DNA from 3 places in the Streptomyces sp. NPDC101219 genome. Region 2 is predicted to be linked to each of the others. Evidence: riboswitches for the same ligand, from Rfam matches in the RefSeq annotation. Region 2 holds a riboswitch; each other region holds the start of a gene.
What was found. Region 2 has a riboswitch for cobalamin ahead of ACIRPP_RS31025 ((2Fe-2S) ferredoxin domain-containing protein). Riboswitches for the same ligand answer to the same signal wherever they lie in the genome.
Positions count from the first base shown of each region.

Region 1: it holds a riboswitch for cobalamin, as region 2 does, so the genes downstream of both, ACIRPP_RS12575 (energy-coupling factor ABC transporter permease) here and ACIRPP_RS31025 ((2Fe-2S) ferredoxin domain-containing protein) in region 2, are expected to answer to the same signal.
Region 3: it holds a riboswitch for cobalamin, as region 2 does, so the genes downstream of both, ACIRPP_RS09980 (ABC transporter substrate-binding protein) here and ACIRPP_RS31025 ((2Fe-2S) ferredoxin domain-containing protein) in region 2, are expected to answer to the same signal.

Region 1 is NZ_JBIWOK010000005.1:385,130-392,200, forward strand. Features, by position in the region: gene ACIRPP_RS12555 (ABC transporter ATP-binding protein) at 1-254, opposite strand, end outside; gene ACIRPP_RS12560 (ABC transporter permease) at 251-1,147, opposite strand; gene ACIRPP_RS12565 (ABC transporter permease) at 1,153-2,121, opposite strand; gene ACIRPP_RS12570 (ABC transporter substrate-binding protein) at 2,142-3,731, opposite strand; cobalamin riboswitch at 3,912-4,094, shown strand; gene ACIRPP_RS12575 (energy-coupling factor ABC transporter permease) at 4,124-4,834, shown strand; gene ACIRPP_RS12580 (energy-coupling factor ABC transporter substrate-binding protein) at 4,831-5,217, shown strand; gene cbiQ (cobalt ECF transporter T component CbiQ) at 5,224-5,973, shown strand; gene ACIRPP_RS12590 (energy-coupling factor ABC transporter ATP-binding protein) at 5,970-6,845, shown strand; gene ACIRPP_RS12595 (SGNH/GDSL hydrolase family protein) at 6,842-7,071, opposite strand, start outside.
Region 2 is NZ_JBIWOK010000025.1:17,847-24,917, forward strand. Features, by position in the region: gene ACIRPP_RS31000 (2-phosphosulfolactate phosphatase) at 1-214, opposite strand, end outside; gene ACIRPP_RS31005 (helix-turn-helix transcriptional regulator) at 302-1,300, opposite strand; gene ACIRPP_RS31010 (RidA family protein) at 1,437-1,853, shown strand; gene ACIRPP_RS31015 (VOC family protein) at 2,075-2,455, shown strand; gene ACIRPP_RS31020 (potassium/proton antiporter) at 2,539-4,068, opposite strand; cobalamin riboswitch at 4,583-4,707, shown strand; gene ACIRPP_RS31025 ((2Fe-2S) ferredoxin domain-containing protein) at 4,818-5,156, shown strand; gene ACIRPP_RS31030 (CoA transferase subunit A) at 5,556-6,338, shown strand; gene ACIRPP_RS31035 (CoA transferase subunit B) at 6,340-6,999, shown strand.
Region 3 is NZ_JBIWOK010000004.1:279,988-287,058, reverse strand. Features, by position in the region: gene ACIRPP_RS09990 (ABC transporter ATP-binding protein) at 1-215, opposite strand, end outside; gene ACIRPP_RS09985 (iron ABC transporter permease) at 212-1,240, opposite strand; gene ACIRPP_RS09980 (ABC transporter substrate-binding protein) at 1,273-2,313, opposite strand; cobalamin riboswitch at 2,356-2,549, opposite strand; gene ACIRPP_RS09975 (ATP-binding cassette domain-containing protein) at 2,964-3,599, shown strand; gene ACIRPP_RS09970 (metal ABC transporter permease) at 3,596-4,465, shown strand; gene ACIRPP_RS09965 (metal ABC transporter solute-binding protein, Zn/Mn family) at 4,423-5,250, shown strand; gene ACIRPP_RS09960 (class I adenylate-forming enzyme family protein) at 5,316-7,001, opposite strand; gene ACIRPP_RS09955 (CoA transferase) at 6,998-7,071, opposite strand, start outside.

The sequences.
Region 1 (7,071 bases), on a different contig from region 2:
CGTTCGTCGGCGGTGATCAGGTCGAGGTCGCCGAGGTGGGCGTAGCCGGTGGTGCGGGCGTTGGCGGGGAGCAGGCCGAGGAGGGCGGAGGCCAGGACGGACTTGCCGCAGCCGCTCTCGCCGACCAGGGCGAGGCATTCGCCGGGGGCGACGTCGAAGTGGGCGTCGGTGACGGCGGGGACCTGATGCCCGCCGGGCATCAGGAAGCGCACGGACAGGCCGCGGACGGACAGCACGGGGGGTGACGCGGTCACAGCGTGAGCTCCGATCGGCGGCGGGGGTTGATCCGTTCCCGCCAGACTCCGGCGAGCCCGGCGATGGCGAGGGTGGGGATGATCAGGAAGAGGCCGGGGAACAGGGTGGGCCACCACTGTCCGGCGAGCAGCGAGCCGCGGGCGCCCTGGATGAGGGTGCCGAGGCTGGCGGTGTGCGGGGGCAGGCCGAGGCCGAGGAAGGACAGGGCGCTCTCGTGCCACATGGCGTGCGGGACCATCAGCACGGCGGCGAGTCCGGCCTGCGGCAGGACGCCGGGCAGGAGGTGGCGCAGCGCGACCCGCCACCGGGAGGCGCCGCCGGAGACGGCCGCGTCGATGTAGGGGCGGGAGCGCAGGGACAGCACCTCGGCGCGCACGATGCGGGCCGTGGACAGCCAGTGGGTGAGGGCGACGGAGACCACCACGGGCCAGACACCGGGCCGGAACATGGCGACGATGAAGATGCCGAGCAGCAGGTGCGGGACCGACGCGACGGCGTCGACGACGCGCATGACGATGCGGTCGGCCCAGCCGCCGAGGGCTCCGGCGGTGGCGCCGACGGCGGTGCCGATGACGGTGGCGGTGAGCGCGGCGACCAGGCCGACGAGCAGGGAGACCCGCAGGCCGTAGACGCAGCGCAGCAGCAGGTCGCGGCCGACGTCGTCGGTGCCGAAGGGGTGCGCCCAGCCGGGCGGCAGGAGTTTGGCGCCGAGGTCGACGCTCTGCTGGTCGAGCTGGACCAGGGGCGGGACCAGCAGCACCGCGAGCACGGTCAGGGCGACCAGGGTCGCGGAGACCCGCAGCCGGAGGGTGTGGGTGGAGCGGCGGGCGGCGCCGCGCGGGCGCCGGACGCGTCCGGCCGGCGGCGTCTTCTCCAGGGTGGTGTCAGCCATGGGGATCACATCTCATCCAGCTTCACCCTCGGGTCGGTCAGTCCGTACAGCAGGTCGGCGAGCAGGTTCCCGGCGAGGACGGCGGCGGTGGCGAGGGTGGTGAGCGCGGCCAGCAGGGGGAAGTCGACGGCGGTGGCGGCCTCGACGGTGGCCGCCGCGATGCCCGGCCAGCTGAAGACGGTCTCCACCAGCAGGGCGCCGGTGATGAGTTCGGGGACGCGGGAGCCGATCAGGGTGAGCACGGGCAGCAGTCCGGAGCGCAGGGCGTGGCCGAGGAGCACGGTGCGTTCGGCGAGGCCGCGGGCGCGGGCGCCGCGCACCGGGTCCTCGGCGAGGGCGTCGCCGACGCCCTGGCGGACGTAGAGCGTGAACCAGGGAAGCTGGGACACGGCGAGGACGCCGGCGGGCAGCACGAGGTGGCTCGCGAGCTGTCCGGCGGTGACGTGGTCGCTGCCGGTGTCGGTGAGGCCGCCGGCCGGCAGGACGTCCAGTTTCAGGGCGAACAGCCAGATGGCGAGCAGGGCGATCCAGAAGACCGGGGCGGCTTCCAGGGAGTAGGCGACGGAGGTGACCGCGCGGTCGAGGACGGAGCCGGGGCGGCGGGCGGCCAGCACGCCGAGCAGGGTGCCGAGCAGGACGGCGACGGCGAAGGCGACGGTGCACAGCAGCGTCGACCACACCAGCCGTTCGCCGATGACCTCGGCGACGGGCTGGCGCATCACGGTGGACTGGCCGAGGTCGCCGGTGACCGCGGAGGTCAGCCATTCCCACCAGCGGGCGGTCAGCGGCCGGTCCACGCCCAGGTTGTCCCGCAGCCGGTCCAGGGTCTCCTGGTCGGCGCCGAGCGCGGCGGTGCCCGCGTACGCCTTGACCGGGTCGAAGGGGGAGGCGGCGGCGATCGCGAACACGCCGAAGGTGACGACGAGGAGCACGGGCACGGCGAACAGGGCCCGCCGTGCCGTGAGGCGTCCCATCGCCGCCCAGGGCAGCCTGCTCACTTCTTCGGCGTCCAGTCCTCGACGTTCCACCAGGGGCCGCTGGCGAAGCCGTGCTCGTGGGGCTCGGTCTGGGTGGTGAGGCCGTCCCAGCGGTCGGCGAGGACGTAGAGGTGGTCGATGTGGGTGAGGAAGGTGTAGCCGGGGTTCTTCACGAGGGCGCGCTGGAGGTCGTCGTAGGCGGCCTTGCGGTCGGCCTGGACGCGGGTGCGGCGGCCGGTGTCGAGGGCCTTGTCCACGGCCGGGTCGTCGTAGCGGGCCATGTTGTTGAAGCCGTCGCCGGCGAGGGAGGAGTGCAGCAGGGTGTAGAGGCCGAAGTCGGGGTCGCCGGTGCTGCCGAAGCCCGCGAGGACGGCGTCCTGCTTCATCCTGGGCTCGATGACCTCCCAGGTGCCGCTCTCGACCTTGACGTCGATGCCGGCCTGCTTGGCGTCGGAGGCGTAGGCGAGCGCGTGGTCCTGGCGGACCTTGTCGCCGGAGGGGTAGTAGAGGGTGAAGGCGGCACGGCGGCCGTCCTTGGTGCGGATGCCGTCCTGGCCGGGCTTCCAGCCGGCGTCGTCGAGGAGCTTCTTGGCTCCGGCGAGGTCGCGCGGCCGCTGGATGTCCTCGGCGAACCAGGAGTCGTCGACGGGGAGCGGGCCGTAGGCGGGGCGGCCGGCGCCGTCGAGGATCTTGTCGACCATGGCCTTGCGGTCGACGGAGAGGTCGAGGGCGCGGCGGATCGCGGTGTCGCGGGTGACGGGGTTCTCGGTGGGGAGGGTGACCGCGCGGAAATCGTAGGAGGTGGCCCGGTACGTCGTGCGGTCGTCGTCGTTCTTGAAGGTGGCGGCGAGGTTGGGCGGCAGTGTCGCGCCGTCGAGATCACCGGAGCGCAGCCGGGTGGCGCGGACGTCGTCGTCGGCGATGACCGCCATGGTGAGCTTCTTCACCTTCGGGGCGCCGCCCCAATAGTCCGGGTTGGCCTTGAAGGTGAGCTTTTCTCCCTTGCGCCAGTCGGCGAGGACGTAGGGTCCGGTGCCGACCGGCCGGGTGTTGAAGGAGCCGGTGTTCGGGTCCTGCTTCCCGGCCACGTGCTCGGGGACGATGGGCAGCACGGTGCGGGCGGCGAAGGCGGCGTAGGGGTAGTCGAGGGTGAAGACGACCTTGTGCTCGCCGTCGGCCCGGACCTCCTTGATCGCGTCCAGCTCGCTCTTGGCGGTGCTGTTGGTCTTGCCGTCGAGCACCGTGCGGTAGGTGTAGACGACGTCCTCGCTGGTCAGCGGCTCACCGTCGGTGAACTTGACGTCGTCGCGCAGGGTGAAGGTGTAGGTGCGGCCGTCCTCACTGATCTCGGGGAGGGCCTTGGCCAGCGCGGGCTTCAGGTTCATCTCCGCGTCGCGGGCCAGCAGCCCGTCGAAGATCTTCGAGTTGCCGTCCTTGCCGTAGCCGAGCAGCGGGTTCAGGGTGTCGGGTTCGGTGGAGACCCCGATCACCACGGCGTCGGCGGACCCGCCACCGTCGGCACCGCCGCTTCCGGGGGCCGAGCAGGCGGCGAGCGCGCAGGCCGTCACTGCGGCGACGGCGGCGCTCCGTGCGCGTCGGGTCGTCATCGAACCTCACATCCCAGTTGACCGATCATCGTTGTTGCATATTAGTTGCAGGAAGAACCTGCCCGGTACCGGCTCCCCCCAGTCGCCCGCACGCTCCCCCGCTCCGGGGCGCGTGCCGCAGGGAGGGCGGGCGCCGTGCGTGCGCCCCCGTGACCGCTTGTCACCGGCCGGGCACGGGGACTACTGTCACCACGCCTTGGTGACGGGAAATCCGGTGCGACACCGGTGCGGCCCTCGCCACTGTGATCGGGAAGTCCTGCTCCTGCCCCCACGGGCAGCCACTGGGTCCTCGGACCCGGGAAGGCGGAGCACGGGCGGTGGTACCCGTCAGCCAGGAGACCGGCCAAGGCGCGTCAACCATCCACGAGGTGCTGGAGAGGGTCTGCTGAGCCATGCACATAGCCGAGGGTTTCCTTCCTCCGGCGCACGCGGTCGCCTGGGGTGCCGTGTCGGCGCCGTTCGTCGTCCACGGAGCCCGGTCGCTCGTCCGTGAAGTCCGGAGCCATCCCGAGAGCACGCTGCTGCTCGGCGCGTCGGGAGCGTTCACCTTCGTCCTGTCCGCGCTGAAACTGCCGTCGGTCACCGGCAGTTGCTCCCATCCCACCGGTACGGGGCTGGGCGCGATCCTGTTCCGGCCGCCGGTCATGGCGGTCCTGGGCACCATCACCCTGCTGTTCCAGGCGCTGCTGCTGGCCCACGGCGGGCTGACCACGCTCGGCGCGAACGTCTTCTCCATGGCGGTCGTCGGACCGTGGGCCGGGTACGGCGTCTACCGGCTGCTGCGCCGCGCGGACGTGCCCCTGATGGGCGCGGTGTTCGCCGCCGCGTTCGTCGCCGACCTGTCGACGTACTGCGTGACCAGCGTGCAACTGGCGCTCGCCTTCCCCGACCCGGGCAGCGGAGTCCTGGGCGCGCTCGGCACGTTCGGCTCCGTCTTCGCCGTCACGCAGATCCCGCTGGCAGTGAGCGAGGGGCTGCTGACCGTGCTGGTGATGCGGCTGCTGGTGCAGTCCAGCAGGGGCGAACTGACCCGGCTCGGCGTGCTGGTGACGCGGGCCGGACGCACGACGTCCGACGCGGCCTCCGAGGCGGTGGCCCGGTGAACCGGAACACGCGGATCAACGCGCTGCTGCTGCTGGTGGTCGCCGCGCTCGCGGTGCTGCCGCTGGCGCTCGGGCTCGGGGACCACAAGGAGGAGCCTTTCGCGGGTGCGGACGCCGAAGCCGAGACGGCGATCACCGAGATCGACCCGGACTACGAGCCGTGGTTCTCGCCGCTGTACGAACCGCCGTCCGGAGAGGTCGAGTCGGCGCTGTTCGCCCTCCAGGCGGCGATCGGCGCGGGCGTCCTCGCGTACTACTTCGGGCTGCGGCGGGGCCGGCGGCAGGGCGAGGAGCGGGCGTCGGCGACCCCGGAGGCGGACACCGGCGCCCCGGCCGGCGCGCCGGCCGGTTCCCGGGGCGCCGACGGCGAGCGGCCGGTCTGATCCCGGATGCTGCCGATCGACGCGGCGGCGCACAGCAGCCGCTGGCGCCGCCGCCATCCCGTGGACAAGGCCGTGCTCGGCCTCGGGCTCACCGTGCTGGCCGTCTCGCTGCCGCCCTGGCCGGGCGCGGCCCTCGTGCTGGTCACCGCGCTCGCGGTGCTGCTGGGACCGGCCCGGGTGCCCGGCCGGCGGCTGTGGCGCGCCTACCGGGTACCGCTGGCGTTCTGCGTCACCGGTGCACTCCCGCTGCTCGTGCAGGTGGGCGGGCCCGGCGGCTTCGTCTCGGCGGCGCCCCACGGGCCGCAGCGGGCTGCGGAGTTGCTGCTGCGGACCTCCGCGGCCTCGCTGGGCGTGCTGCTGTTCGCCTTCACCACTCCGTTGTCCGACCTGCTGCCCCGGCTGGTGCGGGCCGGGGTCCCGGCCCCGCTCGTCGACGTGGCGCTGGTGACGTACCGCATGAGTTTCCTGCTGCTCGACTCCGTGCGCCGGGTCCGCGAGGCGCAGGCCGCCCGGCTCGGGCACACCACCCGGGCGGCGACCTGGCGTTCGCTGGGCGGGCTGGGCGCCACCGCGTTCGTCCGGTCCTTCGACCGGGCGGCGCGGCTGCAGGCCGGGCTGGCCGGACGCGGCTACGACGGCACCCTGCGCGTGCTGGTGCCCGAGGCGCGGATCTCGGTGCGCTTCACCGCCGCGAGCCTGGCCCTGCTGGCGGCGCTGGCCGCCCTGACCCTCGTCCTGGAGAGGCCGCTGTCTTGAGCGAGTCCGCGCTGGTCGCCCTGCGGGGCGTCTCCTTCGCCTACGAGGACGGCCCGCCCGTGCTCAGCGGCCTCGACTTCGACGTCCGCGGCGGGCGCGCGCTGGCCCTGCTGGGCCGCAACGGCAGCGGCAAGACCACCCTGATGCGGCTGCTCAGCGGCGGACTGCGCCCGCACACCGGGGAGTTGATCCTGGCCGGTGAGCCGGTGCGGTACGACCGGGCCGGGCTGACCCGGCTGCGGACGGCCGTGCAGCTGGTGGTGCAGGACCCGGACGACCAGCTGTTCGCCGCGTCCGTCGGCCAGGACGTGTCGTTCGGGCCGCTGAACCTCGGGCTGTCCGACGCCGAGGTGCGCGGCCGGGTCGCGGAGGCGCTGGCCGCGCTGGACATCACCGGCCTCGCCGACCGGCCCACCCATCTGCTGTCCTACGGGCAGCGCAAGCGGGCGGCGATCGCGGGGGCGGTGGCGATGCGGCCCCGGGTGCTGATCCTGGACGAGCCGACCGCGGGCCTCGACCCCGACGGCCAGGAGCGGCTGCTGGCCACCCTCGACGGGCTGCGCGGGGCGGGCACCACGGTGGTGATGGCCACCCATGACGTGGACCTCGCCCTGCGCTGGGCCGACGACGCGGCCGTGCTCACCCCGTCGGGGGTGAGCACCGGGCCGGTCGCCGGCCTGCTGTCCCGCACGGACCTGCTGCGGGCGGCCGGTCTGCGGCTGCCGTGGGGCGTGGCGGCCGGTCACCTCCTGCGGACGCGCGGCCTGCTGGCCGACGCGTCCGCAGGTCCGCGCACCCCGGAGGAGCTGGCCGCCCTGGCCGACGGGACCGGCCCGGGCGGCCGGGCGGCGTCGCGCGGGACGGCCTCCTAGAGGGCGGAGCGGAATGCGGGCAGGTAGCCGCTGGACTGGCCCACGGCCTTGGGGTGGTAGGAGTTGGTGATCGGGATGGTCACACTGTGCAGCCAGGCGTCGCCGGAGCACAGTTCGTGCCCGGTGAACTCGTCGACCACGCTGGAGTAGGTGAACCCGGCGTTGGCCGCGCGCTTGGCGAGCACGCCGTTCAGGACGTCGGAGGCGTTGTTGATGGCGCCGCGCT
Region 2 (7,071 bases):
AACCGCGGGCCGGAGCCCGGTCCTTCAGGGCGAGCCAGCCGGGATGACGGTCCTTGAGCGCCAGGGCCTCGTCCTCGTCGGCCGCGAGCACGATCCTGGTGGCGCCGAGGTGGAAGGCCCAGGCGGCGGTGGTGAACGCCCGCATCACGTCGATCACGACGACGACCTCTTCCGTGCCGTCCAGGCCGGGAATGCCGGCCACACGCGCGTCCATGACGACCGATGATCGCAGCCTGCGAGAACGCTCCACAAGACGGCCCCCCGGCGGGGGAGAGGCCGGCTGTCCGGCGTGATCGTGGCCTCAGGGCGGGGCTTCCCGGCCGTACCGGGCGGCGAGGGAGAGGGCATGGTCCCGGAGCGCGGCCCGGAGGGAGGCGGGGGCGAGGGCTTCGATGTCGGGGGCGAGCCGCCAGAGCGCCCAGTGGGCGTGCTCTGTGTCCTGGAAGGTGACGTCCAGTCGCAACCAGCCGTCCGCGTCGGGAGGTTGACCGTCCGGTGCGCGGACACCGAGGGCGGTGTCGAGCAGCTCGTCCCTGCGCCCGGGGCTGACACGCACCCGCACGGTGATGTGGTCGCCGCGGTCACGGAAGCCGGCCGCCCGCTCCTTCCACAGGCGGTCGAGGTCGACCTGGTCGGGCCGGTGCGCGGCTTCGGTGAGCGTCTCGGCGGCCCGTATGCGTGCGAGGCGGTAGGTGCGGTCGGCGCCGGACCGGGTGGCCAGCAGGTAACCGCGGTCGCCCACGGTGACCAGGCCGATCGGGTCGACGGTGCGCCACTGCGCCTGCCGGCCGACGGCGGCGTAGTGGATGCGCAGCTTCCGTCCCTCCAGGACCGCGCACCGGACCTCGTGCATCGCCGTGTCGGATATCCGGTCGGTGTCGCGGCGGCGGGCGAGCAGATCGGCCGGCGGGTCCGGAAGGAGACGCCGGGCGGCGTCGGCAGCGGTCGTGCGGTGGGTCTCGGGCAGCGCGTCGAGCACCTTGCGCAGCGCGGAGGCGAGGGCCGGTCCGAGGCCGAAGACGTGGTCCCCGCGCGCCGTGCCGGCGGCCAGGAGGGCGAGGGCTTCGTCGTGGTTGAGGCCGGTGAGCCCGGTGAGTTCGGTACGGAAGTCGTGCAGGAGCTCGAACCCGCCGTGCCGGCCGCGTTCGGCGTACACGGGGACGCCGGCCGTGGACAGTGCCTCGATGTCGCGCAGCACCGTGCGGGTGGACACCTCGAGTTCGCGGGCGAGGGCGCTCGCCGTCATCCGGCCGCGGCGGCGCAGCAGCAGGACCAGGGAGATCAGCCGGTCGGCACGCATGCGGAAACGGTAGCGGCATACATGACCAAGGGTGTCGTGATATCCGGAGAGGCTTGCCCGTGTCACACAGGGACGGCGGATGCGGGCCCCCTCGGGCGCGTGCATTCGCCGTCGTAGCAGAGGAGTTGATACGGGGATGGAACGCTCGACGGTGAATCCGTGGCCGTGGTCGGTGGAGCTGGGCTACAGCCAGGGGCAGTCGGTGCGCGGCCAGGACCGGACGCTGTACTGCTCGGGGCAGGGCGCGATGGGTGAGGACGGCAAGCCCCGTCATCCCGGCGACATGGGAGCGCAGTTGGCCCTGTCCGTCGACAATCTGGAGGCCGTGCTGGAGGAGGCGGGCATGACACTGGCGCATCTGGTGCGCCTCACGGTGTACACCACCGATGTCGACCGGCTCTTCGAGCACTACGGGGTGCTGGCGGCCCGGTTGGGTGCCGCACGGGTGGCACCGGCCACCACGATGCTCGGGGTGACGCGCCTGGCGCTTCCCGAGCTGATGGTGGAACTGGAGGGGACCGCGGTCGCCTGGGACGGCGTCCGGCCGGGGTGAGCCGGACTCGGCCGTGGCAGCCCGCATCGGACGGCTGCCGCGGCCGGGGCGGCGGCCCGCCGCCCGCCGCCCGCGGGGAGGACGGGGTCCCGGCGCAACGGAAAAGGTGTCGCGGGTGCAGGAGTGGATCACTACCCTCGGCGAAGCCGGGGTCCGGTCCAGGACCGCGGACCTCCTGCGGGGACGCACGGAGGGTCGTCGGACTGAGAGTGGGTCGCACTGTGGCGTGTCGTATCAGTGAACTGGTGTTGGGTTGCCGCGATCCCGAGGCGCTCGCCCGCTTCTGGTGCGAGGTGCTGGACTTCGTGATCCTCGACCGGGAGGACGACGGAACGCTGGAGATCGGACCCCGCGAGGGCTTCGGCGGCGCGCAGCCGACGATCATCCTCAGCCGCCGCGACGAACCGGAGAAGGGCAAGTCGCGCCTGCACATCGACGTCAACCCCACCGACCGTGACCAGGACGCGGAGTTGGAGCGTCTGCTGGCGCTGGGCGCGCGCCGGGCCGACATCGGTCAGACCGGCGACGAGCAGTGGCACGTCCTGTCCGACCCGGAGGGCAACGAGTTCTGCCTGCTGAAGGCACGCCTGAAAGCTCTCTGACCCGAGGCTCCGCACCCGGGGACCCGAGGCCGCCCCGGGCCCTGTGACCGGAGGTCCCGGCCGTCGCCGACGGCACGGGCAGGTCAGTTGGCCGGCGCCGGGGGGACGGCCTTGGGCTCGGGTGCCCCGTCCTCACCGAGCCAGCGGGCCAGTTTTCCGCGCCGGCCGATGGCCCGCAGGCGCCGCTCCGCGGCGTCCCGGGTGTCGGGGGTGGTGATGAGCAGCAGTTCGTCGCCCGCCCGCAGCACGGTGTCCCGGTCGGGCACGAGCGATGTGCCGCCGCGGACGATGAGGGTGATGACGGTCGGACGCGGCAGCCTCAGCTCGAACACCGCGACGCCGTGCAGCCGGGAGCCCTCCGGGATGGCGACGGTGAGCAGATCGGCGTCCAGGACGTCGAGGGGCGCCGTCTCCACCTGGATCTCGCGCAGCGCTCCCGCGCGGACCAGGTGCAGGTGCCGGGCGACGGTCGGCAGGGTGGGGCCCTGGATGAGTGTGAACAGGATGACGAGCAGGAACACGATGTTGAGCACGTCCCGGGCCCCGTCGATCCCGGCGACGATGGGGAACGTGGTCAGCACGATGGGCACCGCGCCGCGCAGCCCGGCCCAGGAGATGAACGTCTGCTCGCGCCAGGGGATCGGGAACGGCAGGAGGCAGAGCGCGACGGAGATCGGGCGGGCGACGAACAGCAGCACCGACCCGACGACGAGGGCCGGGACGATCGCGGACGGCAGCTCGCTGGGATCGACCAGCAGGCCGAGCATGACGAACAGGCCGATCTGCGCCAGCCAGCCGACACCCTCGGCGAAGGACCGCGTGGCCGCCCGGTGCGGCAGCTGGGCGTTGCCCAGGACCAGCCCCGACAGGTAGGCGGCGATGATGCCGCTCGCGTTGACCGCGCCGGCCGCGGCGAAGGCGATGACGCCGAAGCCGACCGTGGCCAGCGGGTACAGACCCGTGGCGGGCAGGGCGATGTGGCGCAGCGCGGCCGCCCCCAGCCGGCCGATCAGCACACCGAGCAGGCCGCCGACGGCGAGCTGGTAGAGCAGGTTGAGGCCGAGCAGCCACGGGCTGCTCGGGTCGGTTTCCATGGTGGAGAACACCAGGACCAGGATGATCGTCGGGGCGTCGTTGAAGCCGGACTCGGACTCCACCAGGCCGGTGAGCTTCTGCGGCAGGGGCAGGGCGCGCAGCACGGCGAACACGGCGGCCGCGTCGGTGGAGGAGACGATCGCCGCCAGCAGCAGCGCCAACTGCCACTCCATGCCGAGCAGCCAGTGGGCGCCGGCCGCGGTCACCACGACGGACAGGCCCACGCCCACGGTGGCGAGCACGCCGGCCGGGGCCAGTTGGCGCCGGACGTCCTCCCACCGGGTGCTCAGACCGCCCTCGACGAGGATGAGACCCAGTGCCGCGGTCCCGAGGGCCTGGGCCAGTTGAGCGTTGTCGAACTCCAGACCGGCTCCGTCCTCGCCCGCGATCACCCCGACCGCGAGGAAGAGCAGCAGGCTGGGCAGGCCGATGCGGTGGGCGGTGTGGGCGGCGACGATGCTGACCAGCAGCACGGCACCGCCGACGAGCAGGGCCAGGTACATCTCGGACAGCGTCATGGGGCGTTCCCCGTGCCGTCACCCGCCGTGCGGCGGCCGCAGCGGTCCGGGAACCGGAGGGCAGGACCGCGCGCCCCGGATCTCCCGGGCGGGGGCGGGGACAGCCCGAGGCCCAGCGACCAGGGCCGCACCGGCGCCGAGAGGGAGGACACGGGTCTTGGGCGACGGCCTCCGGCCGCGTCCGGGCGGTACGCCCTCTTCCCCATACGGGGGCGCCGGTCGTCACGGTCGGCGGTGGGGGCCATCTGCTCTCCTCGCGCGGTGGGACAACACAATCACACCAGGGGCGAAGTAGCGTAGACCACGCATAACCGGCTGCGACAGCGTCGGCGGCGAGTCGGCGACCCCCCGTCCCAGGGCGGCTGAACTGCCGGAACAGGCCGACGGACGGCTCCGCCCGGCGCTCCGCCGGGAAGCCGGCCCGGAGAGTCCCCTACCGCCGCGGGGCAGGGGGCGCCCGGACACCGCGGGCCGGCCGGTGGAATGATGACCGGCGACAGGGCGACGGCGGCCCGAGGAAGCCGGTGCGAATCCGGCGCGGTCCCGCCACTGTGATCGGTGAGCGGATCCCCGACAGGCCACTGCCCCGCGAGGGGTGGGAAGGCCGGGATCAGCTACGACCCGAGAGCCAGGAGACTCACGTCGTCGCCTCCTCACAGGACACCGGGGCGGATCTCCCCGGAGAGGGGTGGTTCGGCGTGCCCGAACAGAAGGAAGACGACAGGACGACGGGGGAATCCGTCGGCGGCGTGCCGTGCCGGATCGTCGTGTGCCGGGACTGCTGCTGCGGCACGGCGAAGGTGGCCGGGGACCACGCGGCGCAGACCGCGCGCCTGCGGGCCGAGGCGCCCGTGCGGGTGTCGGACTGCCTGGACGTGTGCGACCAGGCGAACGTCGTCGTGGTGCGGCCCTCCTCCGCGGGGCGTGCCGCCGGAGCCCGGCCGGTGTGGCTGGGGCTGGTCAACGACCCGGCGGCTACCGAGGACATCGCCGCCTGGGTACGGGCCGGCGGCCCGGGCATCGCCCCCCTGCCGGACATCCTGGACCTGTACACGTTCACCCCGCCGCGCCGCCGCACGGCTCCGTGACCGGTGACTGACCCGGGGGCCGGACGCCGCCGAACAGGGCGTCACGTCTGAGGCAGAACGCGCACGACAGCCAAGCCGCCCCCTCGTGACCGGGGGGCGCGCCCGTGAACTGTGTGGTCCGCCACCGCTGACCGCCGGTCCCCAGGTCATCGGCATGGTGGCCGCGCACATGGCAGTCGGTCGCGTGACCCGCGGTCGCGTCCGCGGGGCACGCCTCCGTGCCTGGTCGGCAACCACATGCCCTCCGGGCGGAAGGTGTAGCAGGCAGCCATACCGATGCGTTCCGGTGCGTCCTTAGAGTCGCCCCATCGATGACAGGGCCACGGCGCCGGGTCTTCACGACCCGCGGCGCCCCGGCTGTTCGGGGGGCGGGACGCACCCCTGACGGAGAGGGACCGTATGGGGCTGGACAAGGCCGTCGACAGCGCGGACGAGGCGGTGGCCGACGTCGCGGAAGGCGCGTCGCTCGCGGTCGGCGGGTTCGGGTTGTGCGGCATACCGAGTGCGCTGATCGCCGCGCTGCTGGACAGGGAGGTGGGCGGCTTCGACGTCGTCTCCAACAACTGCGGGGTGGACGACTGGGGGCTCGGACTGCTGTTGCGGGCCGGCCGGATCGCCCGTATGACCAGCTCGTACGTGGGGGAGAACAAGGAGTTCGCCCGCCAGTACCTCAGCGGTGAACTGGAGGTGGAACTGGTGCCGCAGGGGACGCTGGCGGAGCGCCTGCGGGCGGGTGGCGCGGGCATCCCCGGGTTCTACACGCCCGCCGGGGCCGGCACCCAGGTCGGGCAGGGCGGGCTGCCCTGGCGGTACGGACCGGACGGGCAGGTCGCGGTCGCGTCGCCCGCGAAGGAGACCCGGGTCTTCGACGGCCGGGAGCACCTGCTGGAGGAGGGCATCACCACCGACTTCGCCCTCGTGCGGGCAGCCGTCGGGGACCGCCACGGCAACCTGGTGTTCCACTCCTCGGCCCGCAACTTCAACCCGCTCGCCGCGATGGCCGGCCGCGTCACCGTTGCCGAGGTGGAGCACCTGGTGGAGCCGGGCGAACTGGACCCGGACGAGGTGCACCTGCCCGGCATCTTCGTGCAGCGGGTGGTCCGGGTCCTCCCCGACGACCCGGCAGCCGTCCGGCGGATCGAACGGCGCTGCGTGCGCAGCAGCCAGGAAGGCGGTGCCTGACATGGCGCTCACCCGAGAGCAGATGGCGGCCCGGGCCGCACGCGAACTGGTGGACGGGACGTACGTCAACCTCGGCATCGGCCTGCCCACGCTGATCCCGAACCACCTGCCGCCGGGAGTCGAGGTCGTGCTGCAGTCCGAGAACGGCATCCTCGGCGTCGGCCCCTACCCGCGCGAGGACGAGCTCGACACGGACCTGATCAACGCGGGCAAGGAGACGGTCACGGTCCTGCCGGGGGCGTCGTTCTTCGACTCCGCGCTGTCCTTCGGCATGATCCGCGGCGGGCACATCGACGCCGCCGTGCTGGGGGCCATGCAGGTGTCGTCCTCCGGGGACCTGGCGAACTGGATGATCCCGGGGAAGATGGTCAAGGGCATGGGCGGCGCCATGGACCTGGTGCACGGTGCGCGCCGCGTCATCGTCCTGATGGAGCACACGGCCAAGGACGGCAGCCCCAAGCTGGTCGCGCGGTGCGACCTGCCCCTGACCGGAACGGGCGTCGTGCAGCGCGTCATCACCGACCTCGCGGTCGTCGACGTCACCCCGGACGGGTTCGCGCTCGTCGAACTCGCCCCCGGCGTCGGTGTCGACGAGGTGCGGGCGGCCACCGGCGCCGACCTGCTCGTACCCGCCGGACTGGAGACCCCGGCCGGCGTCTGACTAGCAGACAGGCCCCGGCGGCACAACCGGTCCGGGTCCACACCGTCACCGGCCGGATGTGGTGGCGGCTTC
Region 3 (7,071 bases), on a different contig from region 2:
AGCAGCCGCAGCAGCGTCGACTTGCCGGAGCCGTTGGGGCCGAGCACCCCGGTCACGGAGCCGGGCCGGGGGGTGAGGCTCACACCGTCGACGATCAGCCGCCCGTCGAGGGTGCGGCTCACGCGGTCGGCAGCGAGGGTGTGCGGCCCGGCGGGTGCCTGTCCACGGCCGGGCGGCCGGGTACCGGCGTCCCGCCGCTCGGTGCCGGTCGTCATCGCATCCTCCTCGTGCGGTACAGGACCAGGACGAACGCCGGAACACCGACGAGTGAGGTGACCACGCCCACCGGCACCTCCTGGGGGTCGAGGACGGTACGGGCCAGGGTGTCGGCCCAGACCAGGAACACCGCCCCGGCGAGCGCGGTGACCGGCAGCAGCCTGGCGTGCCCCGGGCCGACGAGGGCGCGGGCGGCGTGCGGCAGGACCAGGCCGACGAAGCCGATCGCCCCCGCCGAGCTGACCAGCGCGGCGGTCAGCAGCGCGGTCACGCACAGCAGCACCAACCGGGTCCGGGCGACGGACACCCCGAGCGTGGCCGCGGCGTTCTGGCCGAAGGCGAAGGCGTCCAGGGTGCGTGCGTAGCCGAGGCACAGCACGAGGGCGAGCGCCAGGACGGCCGCGCAGAGCCCCACTTCGGTCCAGCCGGCCCCGCTGAGCGAGCCGAGCATCCAGAACAGCACGCCCCGGGTGGTCTCCGCGTCGGCCGCCGTCGTCACGACGAACGAGGTCAAGGCGGAGAACAACTGCATCGCGGCCACCCCGGACAGGACCACCCGGTCGGTCGTCCCGCCGAGGGTGTGGCTGAGGAGCAGCACCAGAGCGAACGAGCTCAGGGCGCCCACGAAGGCGCCGCCGGAGACGGTCAGGACGCCGCCGCCGGCGCCGAGGACGATCACGGCGACGGCGCCGGTCGACGCACCGGAGGAGACGCCCAGGACGAAGGGATCGGCGAGGGGGTTGCGCAGCAGGGACTGCATCACCGCGCCGCACACGGCGAGTCCGGCCCCGCACACCGCGGCGAGCAGGGTGCGAGGCAGCCGCAGGTTCCACACGATGCCCTCGCGGATCGGCGTGAGATCCGTCGAACCCCAGCCCAGGTGGGAGGCGATCACCGACCACACGTCGCCCACCGCGATGTCCGCCGGACCGATGGTGATGGCCACGGCGACGGACGCGGTGAGCACCGCCAGCCCGGCGCCCAGGCCGGCGACGACGCGCACCACCCGGACGGCACCCCGCATGGGGCGGACCGGGGAGGACCGCAGGGCGGTTCTCATCCGGCGAGCCCGTACTCGCGCAGCGCCGCGGCGACCTTCTCCACGCCCTCGACGGTACGGATCGTCGGGTTCATGGCCTGCCCGCTGAGCACGACGTACCGCTTCTCCTTCACCGCCTTCATGTTCTTCGTCGCCGGGTTCGACTGCAGGAACGCGATCTTCTTCGCGGCCGACTCGGCGGTCTGCGACTTGCGCGTGAGGTCGCCGATGACGAGCACGTCGGGATCGCGGTCGGCGACGGTCTCCCAGTTGATCTGGGGCCACTCCTGCGTGCTGTCGTCGAAGACGTTCTGCGCGCCGAGCGCGTGGGTGATGATGCCGGGCGCGCCGCAGCAGCCCGCCATGTAGGGGGACTCCTGGTTCGCGAACCAGTACAGGACGGTGGTGTCCTCGGCGCGGATCCCCGCCGTGGCCTTCGTCACCCGGCTCTTCAGCCGGGCGACGAGCTTCTCGCCCCGCTCGTCCACGCCGAAGACCCGGGCCAGTTCCCGTACTTCGCGGTAGACCGTCTCCATGGTCAGGGGCTTGGTCCGTGAGCCGTCGCCGTCGCCGCTGTTGTCCTTGCCCTCGCAGTCGGCGGGTGACAGGTACGTCGGTACGCCGAGCTCCTCGAACTTCTCGCGGGAGGCCACCCCGCCCTTGCTCAGGGTGGAGGTGAAGGAGGAGGCGACGAAGTCCGGTTCGGTGTCCAGGACTCGCTCGAACGACGGCTGGTTGTCGGCGAGCCGGGGCACCTTGGCGTTGGCCTTCTCCAGTCCCTTCATGACCGGGTCGGTCCAGGTGGCGGTTCCCACCACGCGGTCGGCGAGGCCGAGGGAGAGCAGGATCTCGGTGGTGCCCTGGTTCAGGGACACAGCCCTCTTCGGCGGAGCCTCGACCGTCACCTTCTGCCCGCAGTTGTCGAACGTGACGGCTCCTGCATCCGAGCCGCCGGACTTCGGGGACGAGCCGGAGTCGGAGCCGGAACCGCACGCGGTGAGCAGCAGGGCCCCGGTCAGGAGCAGGACGGAACAATGGGCGGGACGTGACAAGTGCACGGTTGCGGCTTCCTAGGCGTCGGGACCCATACGCGGGGTCCGTGCGGACGATCGGGTGCCAGCAGGTCTTCGGACTCGGGATCACCCCGGCGGGACGCCTTCCCGGACCCGGCCGTAACCGTCGTCCAGTGGCTTCGCTGCCCCGCCCGTCACCCTCACCGCTGCGCGTCAGTTCCGGACTCTCACCGGATTCCCTGACCCGTGCACGTGTACGGACACGCCCACGAGTTCGACTGGCGTCCGGAAGCTACCACAGCCTTACCCATGTGGTCCGACCTGCCCGTCTGCGGTGCCCGCCGGGCCGAGGCGCGCTCCCCTCAGGTGGCCGCCGCTCCCAGTGGCTTCTCCGGCGCTGGTTCGGCCATGCGAGTCCCCAGGCGTCGGCCGAAGGGGACAAAGGCCACCGCGGCGCGGGCCAGGTCTGCCGGACCCCCGACCGCAGCGGTTGTATGACGTCCTGCTCGTGACCGTCTTCTCGACCAGCACCGTCCGGCGCCCATGGCGCCGCAATTCCCGAGCCCCGCCATCGCGGGCCGAACGCGCCGCGGCCCGTCCGGGAAGCCAAGTCCGCTGCCGTCGCGGATCCTTCGCCCCGCCCGGGAACCGTCCGTCTCTCCCGTCCGACTGCTGTGAGGAGGCAGGGAGGTGGCATGGAAGGGCTGGATGTCCGGATGTCGGGCGTCGTGTGCCGGCACGGCCGGGTCGAGGCCGTGCGCGACGTCGATCTCGACGTCGTGCGCGGGCAACGGGTGGCGCTGACCGGTACCAACGGGTCGGGCAAGACCACGTTGCTGCGTGCTGTTCTGGGGCTGCACCGGCATGTCGCGGGCCGGATCCTGGTGGGTGGCCGGGACACCGGGAGTGCTGCCGAGTGGGCGTGGCGGCGACGGGCGTGCGCGTGGATCCCGCAGAAGCCGGCGACCGGACGTTTTCCCTTGCTGGCAAGCGAGTTGCTGGCCAGCGGCGGTGCGCGTGCCGAGGCGGCGGAGGCGGCCGGCAAGCTCGGGGTCGGGCATCTCGCCGACCGGCCGTTGCACACATTGTCCGGTGGTCAGCTTCAGCGTATGTACCTGGCGCGGGCGGTCGGCTGTGTGGCGGCCGGGGCGGGCGTCCTGCTCGCCGACGAGCCGACCGCCGCCCTCGACTTCTCCGGTCAGGAGGAGGCGGCCGACGTCCTGCTCTCCCTGCCGGTGACCGTCGTGGTCGTCACCCACGACCGGGCTCTGGCCGAGCGCTGCGACCGGGTGCTGGAGATGGCCGCGGGACGTCTGCGGGAGGTCCGGTGAGCGTCCTGGCCGCGGCCGACGTCGGTCAGCTCCTGCAGCTCGTGCCCGTTCAACGGGCGGGTGTCGCCCTGCTGGTGGCCGCGGTCGGACTGCCGGTGATCGGTGTCGTCATCGTCGGCCTCGACATCATGCCGGTGCGGTTCGCGATGATGCATGTCGCACTCCTGGGCATCGCCGTTGCTCTGCTGACCGGGCTCGATCCCATGCTGTGTGCGCTGGTGGCCTGCGCGCTCGCCGGCGCCGGAGTCGCTCCGCTGGCCCGTACCCCGGACGGTCTGTCAGGTGCCATGGGTCTGCTGATGAGTCTGGCGATCGCCGCCGCCCTGCTCGTGCTGGCCGTCTCCGGCGTCAACGCGGCGGGCGCCTTCTCCCTGCTCTGGGGGTCCATCCTCTCGGTCGGTACCGCCGACCTGTGGCTGCTCGTCGTGCTGGCCGTCGTCGTACCGGCTCTTTTCTGGTGGCGTCGCAGAGACATCGCGCTCCTCCTCTACGACCGTGAACTCGCCCTGTCCTCGGGCGTGCGGGTCGACCGGCTCACCCTCGTGCTGCTGGTCCTGGTCGCGGTGTCCGTCGCCGGGGCCATCAAACTCACCGGCGCCCTCCTCGTCGACGCGCTGACGCTTCTTCCGGCCCTCGCCGCCCGGCGGCTGGGCCGCTCCCTGCTGTCCATCACCGTGTGGGCGGTCGGCATCGGTGTGGTCGTGAACCTGACCGGGTTCCTGGTCGCACTCCGGTTCGACTGGCCGCCCGGTCCCGTCCTCGTCCTCACGGCCGGCGTGGTCGTCCTCGCCGTCCATCTCGTACCCGAACGGAGAATCAGCTCATGGCGCGCACCCGCGTCCGCATCACTCCCCTCCTCGCACTGAGCTTCAGCGCGGTCCTCCTGCTGACGGCCACCGGCTGCGGTGGGGAAAGCGACACGTCGTCCTCCTCGTCCGACGCGGACGCGGACGCGGCGGGGAAGGGCACCGGCCCGGTCGTGGTCGCCACGACCAGTTGGGAAGGGGCGTTCGCCAAGGCCGCCGGTGCCGAGGACGTCACGGTCATCGTGCCGGAGTCGGTGCAGCACGCCCCCGACTACGACCCGAAACCCTCCGATCTCGCGGCCGTGGCGGACGCCGACTTCGTGCTGTACGCCCCCTTCGAGCCGTACGCCGAGAAGTTCAAGGAGGCCGCCGGAGGAGACGCCGAACTGGTCGAGGTCAACCTCGACAACGACGCGGACAAGGCCAAGGCCGAGATGACCCGGCTGGGCAAGATGTTCGGCACCGAGGACACCGCCGCCGGGTGGATCACCTCGTTCGACACCGAGTACGGCAAGCTGCAGAAGGACCTCAAGAGCGCCTGGCCGGACGGCAAGGCGCCCACCGTCGTCGCCCAGGTCTACTCCGCCTGGTCGGCGAAGCTGGCCGGGGCCGAGGTGGTCGGCATGTACGGACCCGAGGCCGTGACGGCCGAGCAGTTGTCCGACCTGTCCAAGAAGAAGCCGCAACTGGTGCTCGACAACGTGCACATGACGGCCGGCACCGTGCTGCCCGACTCGGGCGCGCGCCAGGTGGGAATCGTCAACTACCCGGACAAGGACCTGGATCTGCTGACCGTCTACAAGAACGCGGCGACGACGCTGGAGAAGGCGATGAACGCCTCCTGATCCGAGGCACCGGACGACAAGGGCCGCTCGGGGAACACTCCGAGCGGCCCTTGTCGTCCGGCGGGTCAGCCGGCCGAAGCCAAGGGCTGCTGCTGTCGCTCCGCCTGGGGCGTGCACCGTTCCCGCAGTACCGCCCGGTCCGGCTTGCCGGCCGGCGTCAGGGGCAGCTCACTCAGCACCAGCAGGCGCTCAGGGTGTTTGCGTCGTTCCAGACCTCGCGTGTCCAGGTGGGCGCACAGTTCCTCCAGCGTGGGCGCCGCCTCGTCCCTGGGCACGACGCAGGCCGCAAGCCGCTCGCCCATCAGCGGGTCGGGCACGCCGACGCAGACCACGTCCCGGACCGCCGGGTGCGCGGCCAGTTCGACCTCGACCTCGGCGGGGCTGATGTTCGCACCACCCCGGATCACCACGTCCTTCAGCCGTCCGACGACCCGGAGCGTGCCGTCGTCGTCGATGAGACCGAGGTCCCCGGTGCGCACCCAGCCGTCCTCGGTGCGGTAGCGGGTGTCGAGGTCGGGGGCGGCGACGTAGCACAGCGGTGTCATCGGGCCACGGGCGACGATCTCACCGACCGTGCCCCCGCTGACCTCCCGCAGCTCACGGGTGCCGGGGACGGCGATCCGTATGTCGGCGACCCGGGGGTCGGGTTGTCCCGCGGCGATGCCGGGCCGTCCGTCGCCGTCGGGGGAGCCGTGCGTCAGCCCGGTGTGGCAGTTGACGCCGTCGGCGGAGCCGTAGAGGTTGACGACCGGGCAGCCGAAGGCCAGGCGGGCCTCGGTCGCGGTGGCCTCGTCCAGTGGTGAGCCGCCGACGACCACGGCCGTCGGTGGAGTGAACGTCCCGTGCCCGCCCTCCGCGATCCGGTCGAGCATCATGCGGATCATGGTCGGTACACCCAGGACATGGGTCGGTTCGTGTCCGGCGAGTGCCTCCAGGGCGGCCTCGGGGGTGAAGTGGTCGAGCAGGACCAGGGTTCCGCCGTGCCGGGCGAGGGTGACCGGGGTGCCGTTGCTGCCGAAGGCGGAGGCCAGCGGCACCAGGAAGAGGCAGCGCGGTGGGCGCCCGTCGGGGATGAGGGAGCCGAGGAAGTTGCCCCGGCCGCCGGCCAGGGCGTTGTGCGAGTAGGCCACCATCTTCGGCTCGGACTCCGACCCGGAGGACACGAGGATGCGGGCGGCGGTGTCGGGATCGGGGCGGGCCGGCACGAACGTCTTCGGGTCGGTGCGCATCAGGGCCGACAGCGGGACGGCTCCCTGCGGTGCGGTGCCCGCCGGCCCGGCGGAGACGACCGTACGCAGGGCGGGCAGTTCATCCGTCAGCGCCAGCAGGTCGGCCGCATGGTGGTTGCCCCGGTGCTCGGCTGCCGCGATCACCGCGACCGCCTCCGATCTGCGCAGCAGCGAGGCCGCCTCGCGCCGTCCGCGCCCGACCGGGAAGGGCAGCACGACGGCGCCCAGGGCGGCGAGCGCGAGGTCCGCGATGACGGCGTCGCGGCCGTTGGGCAGTTGGACGCCGACGACGTCACCGGTGTGTATCCCGAGGCCGGAGAGCCCGGCGGCCAGACATCGGGCCTTGCGGTCCAGAGCGGTGTAACAGAGTTTCCCCTTGCCGTCGAGGACCGCCGTACGGTGCGGGTCGGCGATCTGACGGGCACGGTAGAGGCTGTAGAGATCCAGGTCGGGGCAGGTCCCCTCCACGGCCCAGGTACGGCGCAGCGTGGCGGGCAGCAGGTCGTGCAGGGCGACGGTCATGCGAACCTCCAGGGGGCGGGAACGGCGGGGGAGCCGTGCGCGTCGCGGCTGATCGGGCCGGAGGAGAGCA